2 regions of the Paenibacillus sp. GXUN7292 genome follow, and region 1 is predicted to be linked to the other one. Evidence: a T-box and tRNA genes for the amino acid it is inferred to sense, from the RefSeq annotation. Region 1 holds a T-box; the other holds one or more tRNA genes.
What was found. A T-box is a leader RNA that pairs with one kind of tRNA and senses whether it is charged. The one in region 1 lies ahead of ACRRU2_RS18805 (alanine--tRNA ligase), so its partner is inferred to be a tRNA-Ala.
Positions count from the first base shown of each region.

Region 2: it encodes a tRNA-Ala, which carries the amino acid that the T-box ahead of ACRRU2_RS18805 (alanine--tRNA ligase) is inferred to sense. The anticodon was not compared.

Region 1 is NZ_JBOZWO010000024.1:96,195-104,046, reverse strand. Features, by position in the region: gene ACRRU2_RS18815 (hypothetical protein) at 214-522, shown strand; gene ACRRU2_RS18810 (hypothetical protein) at 1,184-1,690, shown strand; T-box leader at 1,906-2,149, shown strand; gene ACRRU2_RS18805 (alanine--tRNA ligase) at 2,271-4,142, shown strand; gene xerS (tyrosine recombinase XerS) at 4,484-5,554, opposite strand; gene ACRRU2_RS18795 (M56 family metallopeptidase) at 5,785-7,071, opposite strand; gene wrbA (NAD(P)H:quinone oxidoreductase) at 7,236-7,847, opposite strand.
Region 2 is NZ_JBOZWO010000015.1:28,190-36,041, reverse strand. Features, by position in the region: gene mutM (DNA-formamidopyrimidine glycosylase) at 1-286, shown strand, start outside; gene ACRRU2_RS13970 (manganese efflux pump) at 474-1,199, shown strand; gene coaE (dephospho-CoA kinase) at 1,215-1,811, shown strand; gene ACRRU2_RS13960 (lytic transglycosylase domain-containing protein) at 1,808-2,374, shown strand; gene ACRRU2_RS13955 (small, acid-soluble spore protein, alpha/beta type) at 2,475-2,687, opposite strand; gene nrdR (transcriptional regulator NrdR) at 2,963-3,433, shown strand; tRNA gene ACRRU2_RS13945 (tRNA-Ala) at 3,703-3,778, shown strand; gene ACRRU2_RS13940 (transcriptional regulator) at 4,020-4,706, opposite strand; gene ACRRU2_RS13935 (helix-turn-helix domain-containing protein) at 5,123-5,941, opposite strand; gene ACRRU2_RS13930 (VOC family protein) at 6,097-6,612, shown strand; gene ACRRU2_RS13925 (hypothetical protein) at 6,984-7,852, shown strand, end outside.

The sequences.
Region 1 (7,852 bases):
TTTGAAAAATCTATTAGAAACTGAACGGTTACTTTTGAAGAATTTTCAAGAGGGTGATTTGATGAAATTACATACTCTAAAGTCTATTGCTTTAGTTTGGACCTATTCAGATAAAACAGTTATCACCGACATTGAAGAAACAAAAAACATCTCGATATTTTAAAAAACAAACGACCTGGAATTCAAAGAAGGTGAGAGGAGAGGGAATATAGGTTGTATGCACAAATATTTCTTGGTATTTGGATGCTCGTAAATGCAGGTTTTCATTTTTTTAAACTTAAATTTTTTCTTGGAAAGTCGGTAATATCTATCTTGAGCGAGGATGAGTTAGCCTCTTACCAAAAGGGATTTGTTTTACCATACATCCTATTAGGCATCTTATTTATCGTTATGGGGATTATCGAGGGCAAGGAATTGCTTTCTACTCCAGTTTTCATTGGAGTGTATATTATATTGGCTTCCATTCCATTTGCTTTGCTTTTTAGAAATAACAAAAAACACTCTGGCTATTATTTTTGGTAACTCTTTTGGATTTGTAACTGGTTGCTGATATATTTACTATAGCTTAATAAATAACTAAAGCGCGGCTGCTGGAATGGATCAGCAGCCCTAACAGGTTCGTGCAACAAAATCTCTTTTTTTACGTATAGTATATAATTGGAAAAAGTGGATCGAATTACAGCCAAAGGCCAGAAATTTGCAATGGGGGTGAAGTGACAATAAAAAGATCGTTTGGTTATGGATCATTATCAATAGTTGTTCTATTTTTAGGATTTTTATTTAATTTTAAATTTCAAAACGACTTCATGTTGAGCCATTATCTATTTAAGTTATTCAACTGGGATATATATACGAATGGAAGCCATGGATATCACATTCCATTTATGTCCGCTATTGTATTTTGGTTGCCAGCGGTGATAATTTCAAAGAAATATCCAAATGATTATGGGACATCTTTGTGTTATAAGGTTGGAGGAGTTATGTTAATCCTTAGTATTATCGTGTTTTTAGTTTACTTGTTAGGGACCCTTGTATAGATATAAGTGATGCACAATTAGAATACTAAATTGGATATAATGTACGGTTTAATGTTTGTCGGAGGACAACAAGGCTAACGTGCAGAATTGCTACATTACCTTTATGGTTTCATATGGTAAAATGAAAGCGGGGAGGGAGTGAAATATTGAGCAAAAAACAAAAATTAATATTAAAAATTTCCATCGGTTTAAACATAATTTTAATCACATTAGTAGCTTGGGGATATATGAAGATTAATTTTGTGAAAGAACAGGTTTTCATTACAGAGGTACAACATAATTTAGTCGAACTGGAAGGCTTAATCGCTAATCAAATAAATAATAATTGGTCAGACCCCAACTTAGTGACGACTGAATTAGGAGACGTTTTGAACGGAATCTGGCTTGGTATCACAACTGGCGAACAATTAGGAACTCTCTCCAAAAATGATAAGGAAATTCTTAATAACTTCTATTATAAATTAAGGCAATTTCCTAATAATGATTTATATAAATTTGCTTATTTAACCATAGAGGACAAAAAAAATTTTGAAGACTTGCAAAAAATGCTTCGTGAAGTTGGGTTAGGTTTAAGGATTCAAGTTAGTGCTGATATGAAATATTTTATAAAACAAGTAGAGGAATTAGAAGGGAAAATCAAAACTCCACTATAAATATTAATTTCTAAGTTTTGTTGACGAGTCTATGCTTCTACTGTATTTTCATATATTGTTTCACATCATATGTGGACATCCGTTTCATTGAAACGGAAATGTCCTTTTTTTGTGTAGATGAAGGTGGAGGTTGTGGAGGAAATGGCTTCGTTTTTTCATAGTGGAATAAATTGACAGAGAAAGTTGAGTGTGTTAGAATTGCTTTAATTTAAAATGAAAAGGCTATGATGAGAAATAGTAGGTATTAGGGATCTCACAGAGAGAAGATGGTTGGTGCGAATCTTCATTGATCTAATAGTGAAGCAGTCTCGGAGCTGTGAACCGAACAGAGGAATCTTAGTAGGCTTCAACGGAGTTCCACCGTTATTCAGGAAACAATATCGGAGATATCCCGTATTGATAGAGTGCAGAGAAATCTGAAATTAGGTGGTAACACGGACATAATAGTTCGCCCTAAGTTGACAAGAAATATGTCAGCTCAGGGCTTTTTTTGTTTTATTTCTTTTCGTTTGAATATTCGCAGAATAAAGACTTTTGGATTTTCCAAGAATAAATAATAATTAAAATGGAGGTACTGAGCATGGTGAAAATGACACCAGATGAGTTAAGAAAATCATATATTGATTTTATGAAAGGAATAGGGGCTAGCCAAGTGCCCTCTTCTAGCTTGTTACCAGAAAATGATCCCTCAACGTTGTTTACAGGAAGTGGAATGCAACCTATGGTTCCCTATTTATTGGGGGAAAAGCATCCGATAGGTAATGAGATAACTAATATTCAGAAGTGTTTAAGGACAGTGGATATTGATGAAGTAGGAGATACGTCGCATCTGACATTTTTTGAAATGATAGGTCGATGGGAGTTTAAAGCTAATGAAAATAACTATAAGAAAAAGCAAATCGATGCCATTTGGAATTGGCATATTATCGAATTAGGAATTGATCCTGGCAGGCTGTATATCAGTGCTTTTATAGGAAGTGATGATTTGAATATACAGAAAGATACGGAAGCCATTCAAATCTGGTCAGAAAAGTTCAAATCAGTTGGTATAGAACCTATTATTGAGGATGATCCATATAAATATGGGACATCTAGAGGTGGAAAAATATTCCTATATGATGAAAAAGAAAATTGGTGGAGTAGAGCCGGAAGTCCATTAGATATGCCTGTTGGTGAACCGGGTGGGCCTGATAGTGAAATGTTCTATGATCTTGAACCAGGCGGTGATTCACTGGATCATCCTGCTTCTGAAAGCGAGAGGTTTTTAGAAATTGGGAACAACGTATTTATGTGTTACAAAAAAGAAGACACAGGATTTGTAAAAATGCAAAATCCCAATATTGATTATGGGGGCGGATTAGAAAGGGTTGCAACAGCCCTTAATGGTGACAAGGATATTTATAATACGGCTTTCTTCCTTAACCCCAAGAAAAAATTGATGGAGTTAAGTGGTAAACAATATACTGACGATTTAAAGTCGTTTAGAATCATACTTGATCATGTGAGAGCGGCTACTTTTCTAATTAATGATGGTGCGGAGCCAGCTAATAGTGATGCAGGGTATATAACAAGAAGGTTATTAAGAAGGGCGATTCGTGCAGGTAAAAAAATAGGTATACAAGGAAGTTTTGTGGGTGAGTTGTCTGAAGTTTATATAGATGAAGCAACAGCTTATGAAGATTTGATCCGTAATAAAAAGAAAGTTATCGAAATAGTAAATAAGGAAGAAAATCTTTTCTATAGAACTTTACAGCAAGGAGAATTTGAAATACAAAAACATCTTAAGAATAAGGGTAAGGTTTCAGGTGCAGATGCCTTTTATTTTTACGAAACATATGGGTTTCCCTTGGAGTTGACGGAAGAGTTTCTAACTGAAAGTGGATATAGCATGGAGGACAAGGCGTCTTATATAGAGGCGGCAAAGAAACATGCTGAAAAGAGCAGAACTGCTTCTGCGGGTAAATTTAAAGGTGGGTTAGCTGAACATTCAACAGAAACAACAGCGCTGCACACGGTATCTCATTTGTTACTTGCTGGTTTAAGGGAAGTTTTAGGTGATCATGTTCATCAACAAGGAAGTAATATTACTTCAGAACGATTACGGTTTGATTTCAACCATGATGAAAAACTTACGCCAGAGCAAATAGCTGAGGTGGAAAAGTATGTGAATGATGCGATTTCATCAAAAGCAGTTACCTATATTTCAGAGATGCCTAAAATTGAAGCGAAAGAAAGTAATGTTGAAGGAAATTTTTGGGATAAATATCCAGATATCGTTAAAGTGTATACAATCAAAGATAATGAAGGGAAAGTTTGGAGTCGAGAAGTATGTGGAGGACCTCATGTAGAAGATACAACAAACTTAGGAAAGTTCAGTATTAAAAAAGAACAATCTTCTTCTGCTGGAGTTAGAAGGATTAAAGGAGTAATTAATAAAAACGCGGAACAATAGCTAATGTTTTAGGATTGCCATTTGTAACAACGTTATGAGTTACCTGGTATCTAGGATGAATGATAAATCCGGCAATCGAAGAGGGTTTGACATCGCTTGGCCTTTCCGTTGGCGGTACCGGAGGACAGTATTCAAAGAAAAAGCAATTTGGATTAAATCCGAATTGCTTTTTTACTGCAAGAAAGGGGAACTTATAAAAACAGAACGAAAATCGAGCTATATGGTGTATGACACTAAATGAAAATTCAGTAGTTACTAGGCATTAAATCGATTTATATACATATGTACAAAATACGAGTTTTGTGAACATGTTATAAGAAAACGCGTAACACATCGCGGTTTCACCGATCCATGTTATTCACTGCATTACGCATCTCTTCATCTGTTAGGTGTGTATATATCATCGTTGTTTGTATGGATGAATGCCCTAATTGGTTCTTCAATCTTGGAACATCGTTATTTTCTAAATGGTATCGAGTTGCAAATGAGTGCCTAAGCGAATGTACGGTTAGAGATGGTTTACCAAAAGCCGTTGCATATTTCTCAATTAGCTTTTCAATTGAACGTTGTGTCAAACGCCGGCTTTTTCCTTTACGGCCTACAGGAGCTGCAATAAATAAATAGTTTTCGTGTTTTTCTGGTAAATATCTTGCTTCTCTGATTTGCAGATAATTTTCTAAATCTAATAATGCCTGTTTGCTAAAGTATACATATTGTTCTTTATCACCTTTACGGATGACTCGTACTAATGCTTTATTCATATCTAAGTCATCCATATTAATGCCTGCAACCTCAGACAATCTCAGCCCTGAACCTAATACCAGCGAAACAATCGCAGTGTCACGCTCACGATTAAACTGATGAAACGTGAAGATTCGCTTATTATCTTTATGCTTTTCTCCGAAATCATAAGCTACAAATTGCCTAAATAATTCAAATTCATCTTCTCTAAGGATTTTTCCTTCAATACGGTTTGCAATAGTCTCTTGGCTTTCCTTGACTGCATTCAAGTCCATTTTGGCCATTACATTTCGTTGAATATATGGCTTCAGATCGCTTGTCTCAGCCTTGTTCTGAAGGTAATCAAACAAAGATTTTAGCGAGGACAACTTGCGATTTATTGTAAGTTTCTTATTTCCAAGTTGATAATCCAGGAAAGACAAAAAGTTTTCTACTTCGCGAATTTTCAATCGCTCTAGTGTCTCTAAGTTTATTTCTTTCCGACTCGCTGAAGTTAAATTTTCAGCAATAAGCCAATCAAAAAAAATAATGTAATCATGGCAGTAATTAAGAAGTGTCGTTGGAGATAACTTTCGTTTTTTGCTATCTATAAATTCTGTAACATACCAAGGTAAATCAGAAAGTTTTTCGTCAATCCGTTGCATGTAGTGCATTTTCATCTGTTTTTCCATATTTGTGCAAAACCTCCATGATTGCATTATATCTGATTATTATTTATTCGTCAAATTATTATTTTACGTAATTATATTTTTCATTTCTCCTAATCCCTATGTTATTGTAGTCAAGAAAAAAAAGATCCAGCACATTAGCCAGATCTTTTTCAACGCGTTCCTCGCTGCCTCGTGTCTATCACCTTATACACTTATCAATTCTTTTCGGAAAAGCGATTTTTATTTACGAATTAATCAAATGCAGGATACGGATCACCCGAAATTGAAAGTATAGCATATACTTTTCTTTGTTTCTTTGACTTAGTATATTTACCGTCATCTGTAATTGATTCTATTTCACTAAAGTTGTTAAAGTTTGTATTAAGGTATTCAATTTCAACCATTCTTCCCCCATATTTCTCAAAATCGGAAGGTTCCACTTGGAATAACATATTCTCAACCTCTAAAATAAAAGTATTTATTTCCTTCCCAATAGGATAATCTGTAAATTTTATTAAGTTACCATCATAAACCGAATATATATCTGAAGCTTCTCCTTGTAATATAACGATTTGCTCCTCAATTTCCTTATCTTTAGCAGGGTTCGCCAGTAGACTTATCGATAATACCGCCACCATAACAGTAACAATAACACTAACCCAAATAACAGGACGTTTGAAATGTAAGATGTTCCTCACTCTTGTCTTTACATTGCTTTCTCCAAAAAATAGTCGGCTTGATAAGCCGCTTTGTTTGGAAGCAAGAGCCAGCAACGTTTTGGAATAATCTATCCGAAGGTCATCGTTTGATAATTTCATAACTCTTTCATCGCAAGACATTTCCATATCCTTGATCATGAGGAAATACGAAATCCATATAAGCGGATTAAACCAGTGCAGAACTAAGACCACTAACGCCAAGGGTTTAATTAAATAATCCAGACGTCTAATATGTGTTTGCTCATGCATTAATATGAAAGCTTGTTCCTGACTAGATAGGCCTATTGGTAAATATATTCTAGGTTTAATAAAACCAAAAACAAAAGCTGATTTAATCTGATCTGTTTCGAAAATATTATCCTTTACAAGTGTTGAAAATGAAAGCTTTTGCTTTAATCTGAAGTATGAAATTATTCCATATACTAACAATGCAGCCGTCCCCAGCATCCAGATTATCGCTCCCAGTTGTATAACAGCTCCCATCGGATTAACACTTGCTGTTGCATCTATTGGCGGTAGAGTTGACTGAATGGAGTGATTAACTGTATCGTCTAAGAGTATATTGCCAGTATTTATGCCCGGGCTTTCGGAATAAATAATATCTTGCGATATAGCGCCTATCTTACCTGGTAACAAGCTTAGCGAGCTTTCAAATGAAAAAGGAAAAACAAGACGAAACAAAACTACAAACCAAAGCGCATAAGAAAAAACCATTGGAACTCGTGCTTTTCTAATCCCAAGCCTAATCAAAATAACGATGAGTGCTGCATAGCTTGCCGTAAGGCTCATATTTAATATGGTTATAAAAAGGCTGCTCATTTCGTCGTCTCCTCTTGGTTTGTTTAAACAAACCTATTTACAAAGAGTTTATTACGACAAACCTTTTAAGTCAATAGAAAAATGGCACTATTGTAAATTTTTATAAAAAAGAAAAAGCCAATCAAAATTCGACCGGCTCTCCGTATACATATTAAATATTAAAGTTATTGGTTACCCTTCTTTACCCATTCCGCAACTGTAACTGTGCGCTGGGCTTGGTGTTTTACCGCTGCTTGAACATCTTCAATCATTTTTCCGTCTTGACCAACGGTTACGCTTGTTCCATATGGATTTCCGCCTGCGCCAAAGATTACAGGGTTTGTATAACCTGGAGTAGCAATGATAGCACCCCAGTGCATCATCGAAGTATATAAGGATAACAAGGTAGCTTCTTGGCCACCATGTGGATTTTGAGCAGATGTCATTGCACTTACTACTTTATTTACTGTTTTACCTTGTGCCCATAGACCTCCTTGAGTGTCTAGAAACTGTTTCATTTGAGACGGCATATTACCAAAACGTGTTGGAACACTGAATATAATCGCATCTGCCCATTCAATATCTGCTGATGTTGCTACTGGAATATCTTTTGTAGCTTCGACAGTTCCTTTCCAAGCTTCATTCCCTTCAATGACAGAAGCAGGTGCTAGTTCCTGCACTTTCAATATTTTCACTTCAGCTCCCGCTTCTTTTGCTCCTTCTGCCGCCCATTTGGACAACTGATAATTTGTTCCACCCATACTGTAAAATACTACTGCTAATTTAACGTTAGACATTTCTT
Region 2 (7,852 bases), on a different contig from region 1:
TTTGTCTGCAGCGGAATGGAAGCGTCTGTATGAGTCGATTAAGCATACATTGACCAGTGCAGTGAACGCAGGTGGCTCTTCTATCAAATCCTATGTGAACGGACAAGGGGAGATGGGAATGTTCCAGCAGCAGCTGCTTGTATACGGCAAAAAAAATGAACCTTGCCCTCATTGCTCAAGTAAAATAGAAAAGCTGAAAGTAGCTGGAAGAGGCACTCATATTTGCCCAAAATGCCAGAAGCTGCCCAAAGCTGCAGCTGCCGAATTACACACGCGCCTGTCCTGAAGACCTAGATGCCGTGTCGTGTAGCCTTGCGCGCAACCTGGCAGCAAGTTGTACATTTGTATCGGTTATGCACAGAGATAAACTCCTCGCATATGATGGTTGTGTCACATCGGTTAGGCCTGAGCCCTTTTTTGTTCAATTTTTAAATTGACAGGTTAAGGCTCGACAGGCGGGGAGGTAATCAGAGTTGGAAATCATCGTCTCTATGCTCGTACTTGCAATAGCTGTCAGTCTGGACGGATTTGGAGTTGGAATCGCTTATGGCTTGCGGCGCATTCGCATTCCTTTGTTGTCAGTTGTAATTATTGCTTGCTGCTCGGGCTTTATTATATGGCTTTCGATGCAGGCCGGACGCTGGCTAAGCCTGTACCTGTCAGATTTTATTGCCAATCTTATTGGAGCAGTCATATTGATGCTGATTGGCAGCTGGTCGATCGTACAATTTATCCGTTCACGGCATCATAAGCCGGATGCGGATGCTAGTACCGGAGACAGCAGTCCTTCAGAGCAGCTTGTTTCGCCAGATAAAGCAAATAGTGCTCATAATGCCGCGTCCGATAAGGACGCGCCTAAGCAGGTCATATTGCTGGAGCTGAAAAGACTCGGTCTTGTTATTCAAATTTTGCGTACACCACAAGCAGCGGATGTCGATAAGTCAGGCAACATTTCAGCCATGGAGGCGTTTATGCTTGGCACTGCGCTTTCGCTGGACGCGTTCGGGGCAGGCTTGGGCGCAGCTTTGCTCGGTCTGCCTGCGTTGGCAACCGCAATCGTTATCGCTTTTTCCAGTGCACTTTTATTAGTGTTTGGATTGCAGACAGGTTTTCGTTTTTCTGCAATGAGAAATGTTCGTTTGCTGGCATTGCTGCCAGGTGTGCTTTTAGTTGTAATAGGCGTATTAAGAATGATGTAATTGGAGGTGATGGGATTGATTATCGGATTAACTGGCGGCATTGCAAGCGGTAAAAGCACAGTCGCAAGTCTATTGGCTAAGCATGGTGCGCATGTAGTTGATGCCGATCAAGTAGCGAGAGAGATCGTCGAGCCCGGTAAACCTGCATTGGAGGCAATTGCCTCCGCTTTCGGACAAGCTATCCTTCAAAAGGATGGATCACTCAATCGCGACGCTTTAGGCCAAATCGTATTTCAAGACCAATCACAGCTCAAAAAGCTTGAAGCTATTACCCATCCAGCTATTCGTGAACAAATGCAAAGCAGCTTACATAGATTGGTTCAGCAATATCCGCAGTCATTGATTGCAGCAGATATCCCTTTACTATATGAAACGAAGCAGGAGCAGCTTTATGAAGGGATAATGGTTGTGTATGTTCCAGAAGATTTGCAAATCCAACGATTGATGGAGCGCAATGCAATGGAGAAGGAAGAAGCAGAACGCAGAGTAGCGCTGCAGATGGATATAGAGCAGAAGCGTCAAAGAGCGGATTGGGTTATTGATAACAGCGGCTCAATAGAGCGGACGGAGCAGCAAGTGGTACAATTTTTAAAAGCAAAAGGTTTCCTATGAAGCTTAGAGTGCGCAAAAGATTTTATTTGATCGTGCTGCTGATTATATGTGCTGTTCTATTTGTAAAATCAGATTTACTCGCGCCGATTATTTATCCTGTTCATTTCAAGGACGATATACGGATAAGTGCTAGCAATTATAATGTCGAGCCTCAGCTTGTAGCTGCGATTATTCGCTCGGAATCCAATTTCAAAACAGGACGTGAATCCAGAAAAGGCGCGCTGGGGCTAATGCAAATTATGCCGAGTACGGCGGAATGGGTTGTTCAAAAAGCAGGCTTCGACAATGTTAGTGTAGATATGCTGCGAGATCGCGCAGATATTAGTATTGAGGTAGGCACCTGGTATTTGAGCTCGCTGGTGGAGCAATTTGATAACAATAAAATTGCTGCTGTCGCTGCTTATAATGCTGGACCCGGGAACGTGCGCAAATGGCTTAATTCCGGCGTTTGGGACGGCAATCTGGAGACGGTAAAGCAAATACCTTTTGGCGAAACACGCCACTATGTACAAAGAGTTCATTATTATTATAATAAGTACAAGGAGCTTTACCCTAATATGTAGCATGCATTTTTAACGTTGAAAATAAGCAGAAGCCCTGAAGAACTGTCACTTCAGGACAAGCTCTTCAAGGCTTCTATTCATAGAGCATAATATTCAATAATTATTGACGGCTTGATAGGGATTGTTGTGCCATTTGTACTAGACGACGGGTAATCGATCCACCGATCGATCCAGCGTCTTTAGTAGTCATATTCCCATAGTAGCCATCTTGAGGGATAGCGATACCAAGCTCTTGTGCTACTTCGTATTTCATTTGATCCAAAGCGGCAGTTGCTTGAGGTACAACCAATTGGTTGCTGCTACGATTGCTCATTTATGTTCACCTCCTTGCGGTTGGTAAATGTATTATGTGCGGATTTTCGAAGTTCATTCAGGTAATCGTTGGAAATCACGTTTTTTTTATTTTTTTTATTGATGGAAATGTGGATAAGAGTAGTATGTATACGTATAGTTTGATATGATTTATACAGCAGTATTCATTTTAGATAATGGATAACATGAGGCTGTCGATTAAATTGTGGGCAACTATTGATAAGCATGAACTTTAATTAAGCAATTCAGATTATAGATTGGAGGCGGCAAATTCGAATGAAATGTCCCTATTGCGACTATTCAGGAACAAAGGTATTGGATTCTAGACCAGCTAACGAGAACAAATCAATTCGCCGTCGCCGCGAATGCGAGCAGTGCAGCAGAAGATTCACAACCTTTGAAATGATTGAAGAAACACCACTTATTGTTATTAAAAAAGATGGCAGCCGAGAGGAGTTCAGCCGGGATAAAATTTTAAGAGGGCTTATTCGCGCATGCGAGAAGCGTCCGGTTCCCGTTGAACAGCTTGAGGTTATCGTATCTGAGGTAGAAAAGGAGCTTCGCACGACGGCCCATGCCGAGGTTGAAAGCAGCGAGATCGGCGCTATCGTAATGAGCCAGCTCTATCCGCTGGATGAGGTCGCTTATGTGCGCTTTGCGTCTGTATACCGTCAGTTCAAAGATATCGATATGTTTATGAAAGAACTGAACAGCCTGCTGTCAGGCACACCAGAGAAAAAAGAATAGCGAAGGCGTCGAGCTAATTACAGTCTTGCCTCATGCTTTACAGCGATGCGCATTGCAGTTGCGGTGCAGCATCAGCTGTTTAAAGCATGAGGCAGACTTAGTAACTACAGCAGGTGTGAGCAATCGCTGATTAGTCTGGGCTGGGAGAGGCTCCAAAACTCTCTTGGCGTCCTAACTGAACTCTGATTTATTTTTCTTGTTTTCTAAACAGGGTCATTTTGTCGTTGACACCATCAATTGCCATGTGATACGATATTACTTGGTCATACGGGGCCATAGCTCAGCTGGGAGAGCGCTACACTGGCAGTGTAGAGGTCAGGGGTTCGATCCCCCTTGGCTCCACCAAACATAATATTCAACACGCCAAGTAACGGCGTGTTTTTTTGTGTTTGGTGGAGCCCTTAAAGGGGGCGAACCCAGGGTTCAGTCCGCATGCAAAAACCTCCACGATAACGGAACAGCACGACCTTATTTCTATAAACAAGAGCCAAAATAAAATGTAACGGAACTCAGCGTCGCTATATGAGCAAATTGTGGTGAGAAACAAGAAGTTTGCATCAATAACGCATTTGAGTTCCGTTAGAATTTAATCTCGTCCATTTTGGTCCGTATAACGCCTCTTAGTTCCGTTAGCCCCATCCAAGTTTCGCAAACTCTCCCCAACATTCAACTGATAAGTCCGGTATCTTATATTTCCTCCTGCAACTACTAAATGATTGGTATCTACCAGACTACGCAATATACTTCGAGCATATCGATCTGTAACGCGAAGATGTACAGCGAGTTCATTTGGCATAAAAGGCTTGAGCACTCTGCGTGCATATCGAACCGTTTCTGCTTCCACACAATTCAACCGGGCATCCACCTCGAAAGACAGAAATTTTCCAATGAACGATAAGATCAGTTGCTTGCAAAATTCCGGTTCATCACGAATAGACAAGTACGCAATCGGAAAGAAGACCCAATCATCGAGAGACAATAAACTTTGTCTGCGGCACAGATCCTTAAACCTTCGTGTGTCCAAATCATGGGCATGTGACCGATAATCGTGAATTTCAATATCTCCTTTCATATTTCCCGGTAAAAAAGCCAAATCGAGATACCTGTATTCATTATTGAAATCACGGACCTCCCATTCGGGATATAAATAATCGAAGTTACCGACGGTTGGATACCAAATAGAACGCAACATTTCCACCGTCCCGTGGCTTAATCCTTTTTGCAACAACTCGCGTCTTCTGTGATTCTTTTCCTGCTCGATCTGCTTCTGCATCCACGACTCATACTTTTGATTAAATATGTGCTGCCCCTCCTTATCACCTGAAAAATAGAAAAGCCGCTTCGATACATTCAAGTATCAAAGCGGCATGTGAATTCATGTCTGATGGTTCAAGTATAGCATTGAAGTCTGTTCTGTTCAATAGGCTTCGAAAGCAGCTTGGATCAGGAATTCAATAATGGTGTCGTGAACAGTTAAATCGATGCGCTTTTTCAAGCACGACTGGAGAGCATAGTGATGGCGAGCAATAGGAGAAGGAGTCTTTGACTGTTCAAAACTTGACTACGGATCTTCATTTCGTAAAGAGAGGTTATAAACACTCAAACCGCTTCATTCGAAGTGGCTTTTCTTTTATGTGGATTGCCTGGGGGCAATCCCCGGAATTCATTAGGTGCAGGCACAAACCTCTGTTATATTTTCTTACCTTTCCTATAAGCTGCTGGTGACTGACCGATGACGGCTTTGAAGTCTTTAATGAAATGGGCCTGATCGAAATAACCGAGTTCTACTGCCAAGTCCGGCCATATTCTTTCATCCTCTCGCTCAAGGCGTTCCGCAGCTTCCTGCAGACGAAAGCGTTTGATTACCCATTTTGGAGTGACACCGACATATTTGCGGAAAAGTCGCTGTAATTGCCTGATCGATAACCCGCTATGCATACTTAATTCCTCTACCTTAATGATGCTGCTATTATTCATTATTTCCTCTACTATGTGTGCAGCTAGCTCGGCCTGGGCATCACGATCAGGCAGCCAATTTTCTAAAAGAATATCAGCCTGACGTGCCATTGCAGCATCATCGTCTGCATCGAGAATGTCATCTAGCCAGCTGTGAGCACTCGGTCCAAATATTTCAGACGCTGAGATCGTCGCTCCATAAAGTAAAGATATGTCCTGTCCCCAAAACGGGTAAAAGCCGCCTGCACGAAATTTGATACCAAGCACTCTGCCGGATCCGCGAAGCTCACGCACAAACGGAGTTTTTGGAACTCCATACAGCAATGCACGGCGACCTTCGGTATCTTGTTCAAAAGCAAGGTGGATATTCGGATAGGATAGAACCGTTTGCTTGTATGATGTTTCTTTGTCCAAATCGTAGCGAATGCTCCAGTAATGCTCGATGAACGGTTTGAGCTCTGCTCCGGATTCATAACGGGATAACGTATACATGCTTTTTCCAGCATCAGCTTTCAATATACCGCGCGAGGATGAATTCTCTGCTTTTTTCATACTCGTACTCCTTCTCTTTGTTTAATGTCGCTTTTTTACAATACTTCCGAGAATGAAAATTCTATAATAGAGACTAGCAGAAACGAGCTCATTTCGCAAAATAAATTGCAAGAAAAGACTGTTTGAAATGAAATATTTGAATTGGAGGAAAGGCAATGTCAAACGACAAAAAACATAGTGAGGGTGTAACTGGGGAATATACTAAAAACGGGATACCGATAGGGTACAGTGCCATTACGCCGTTTATAGTTGTGAAGGATCCCGCTAGAGCGATAGCTTTCTATGAAACCGTTTTTGGGGCAAAAGTAAAAAGTGTGACGGATGTAGGTATAGACGGTAACTCAATGATTATCCACGCGGATATTGATTTTGGTAATGGATATTTACAATTAGGGGCCGCTAATTCTACTTACCGATTAGTTTTACCTCCAGGAGATGGGAATGCATGCTATTCATTAGGAATATATGTTCAAGACGTTGACCAGACCTTTTCTTTGGCGGTAGCCAACGGCGCTACTGTGAGAGAAAAGCCTGCGGATTTTGTTTCAGGAGACCGATATTGCAGTATTTTAGATCCATTTGGCATCAGATGGTCGATTATGACTCGCATTGTGGATATATCGGAAGAAGAGAGCCAACGCAGGGTGGCCGAATGGAGTAAGAGTTTATAACCGATTTGACCCATCGAACCGGCATCAAGAGCGGAAGCAACTGTGCTGCTATTGCGTCTGTGGTATGCCCTAAATGCGGCTTCGAGATCTGGATAGAGAGCTTTACCGTACAACAAAGTGCGCGTAAGGCTCTTTTTTTATGACTTTAAGCACCTAATGACAACATCATGAAACAATTGGATTTTAAGTTCATTATTGTAATCTCTCAAAACTTACATTGTAAAAATAGTGCACGAAACAATCAAAATAGCACACGATATTTAAAGTGCTTTGAGACTATGATTGAACTAATATAGTGCCGGAAAGATGATATGAATATGGAGGTTCTTCCGTAAGATACCAGATTTATTCGCTGGAAAGGAGCTTTACTCGTGGGGAAACGATGGTTAGAACGAAATATGCGAAATCGCATTATTATTATACTGTTAGTTGTGATCATTGGAATCGGCTTGTATTATACGATGAACAAACTGACTGGCCGAGATAATATAGATCGAGAATTCGACTTGCTAAAGATTGACGATGTTTCTATTCCAGAAGAAGAGTTTCAGTGGTTTTTACAAGATGAAAAAGCTGGAACGGCGAGCTACTTTTATCAAAAGTATGGTGCGGAATATACGGATCAGTTTTGGGAGGCAGCATACGGAGACGAAGTGCCAATCGAGGTTGCAAAGCTCAGAGCGCTTGAGCGGCTGTTAAAGGTAAAGATTGAGCAAGCGCTAGCTGTCGACTACCGATTGCTTAAAGGCTCAAGTACAGCAGATGTTGCAGCGGCAATGGAAGTTGCGGAAAAAAGTAGTTATGGCGCTGCGAATTTAGAGCCATTTCAGGAATATATGTTGTTCCATCAACGGCTTGTGCTTGATGTTAAGCAGCAATATAAGATGAAGGCTAAAGCCATTTCAGAGCAAGAGCTTATGGAATTTTATACGGAAAATAAGGAGCAGCTATTTACTTTGCCCGATGATCTGCTTGTCAAGCAAATCAGCTGGATTAGTAATGAGCCGGATGAGGAGCGGCCCATTGTTCAGCAACTGGTTGAAGAGCTTCAGAATGGCATCACTGTGGAACAAGTATTGCCTAAGTACCAACAATTGAATGCGCTTCAAATTCAGGAGAAGCAATTTGGTGCAAACGAAAGTAAGGATGAAAACTCGTCATCGATGGAAGTGATGTTAAAGGACGAAGCTTATCGGCTGGGACTGAACGAGATCAGCGATTGGATTCCAGTGGGGAATCG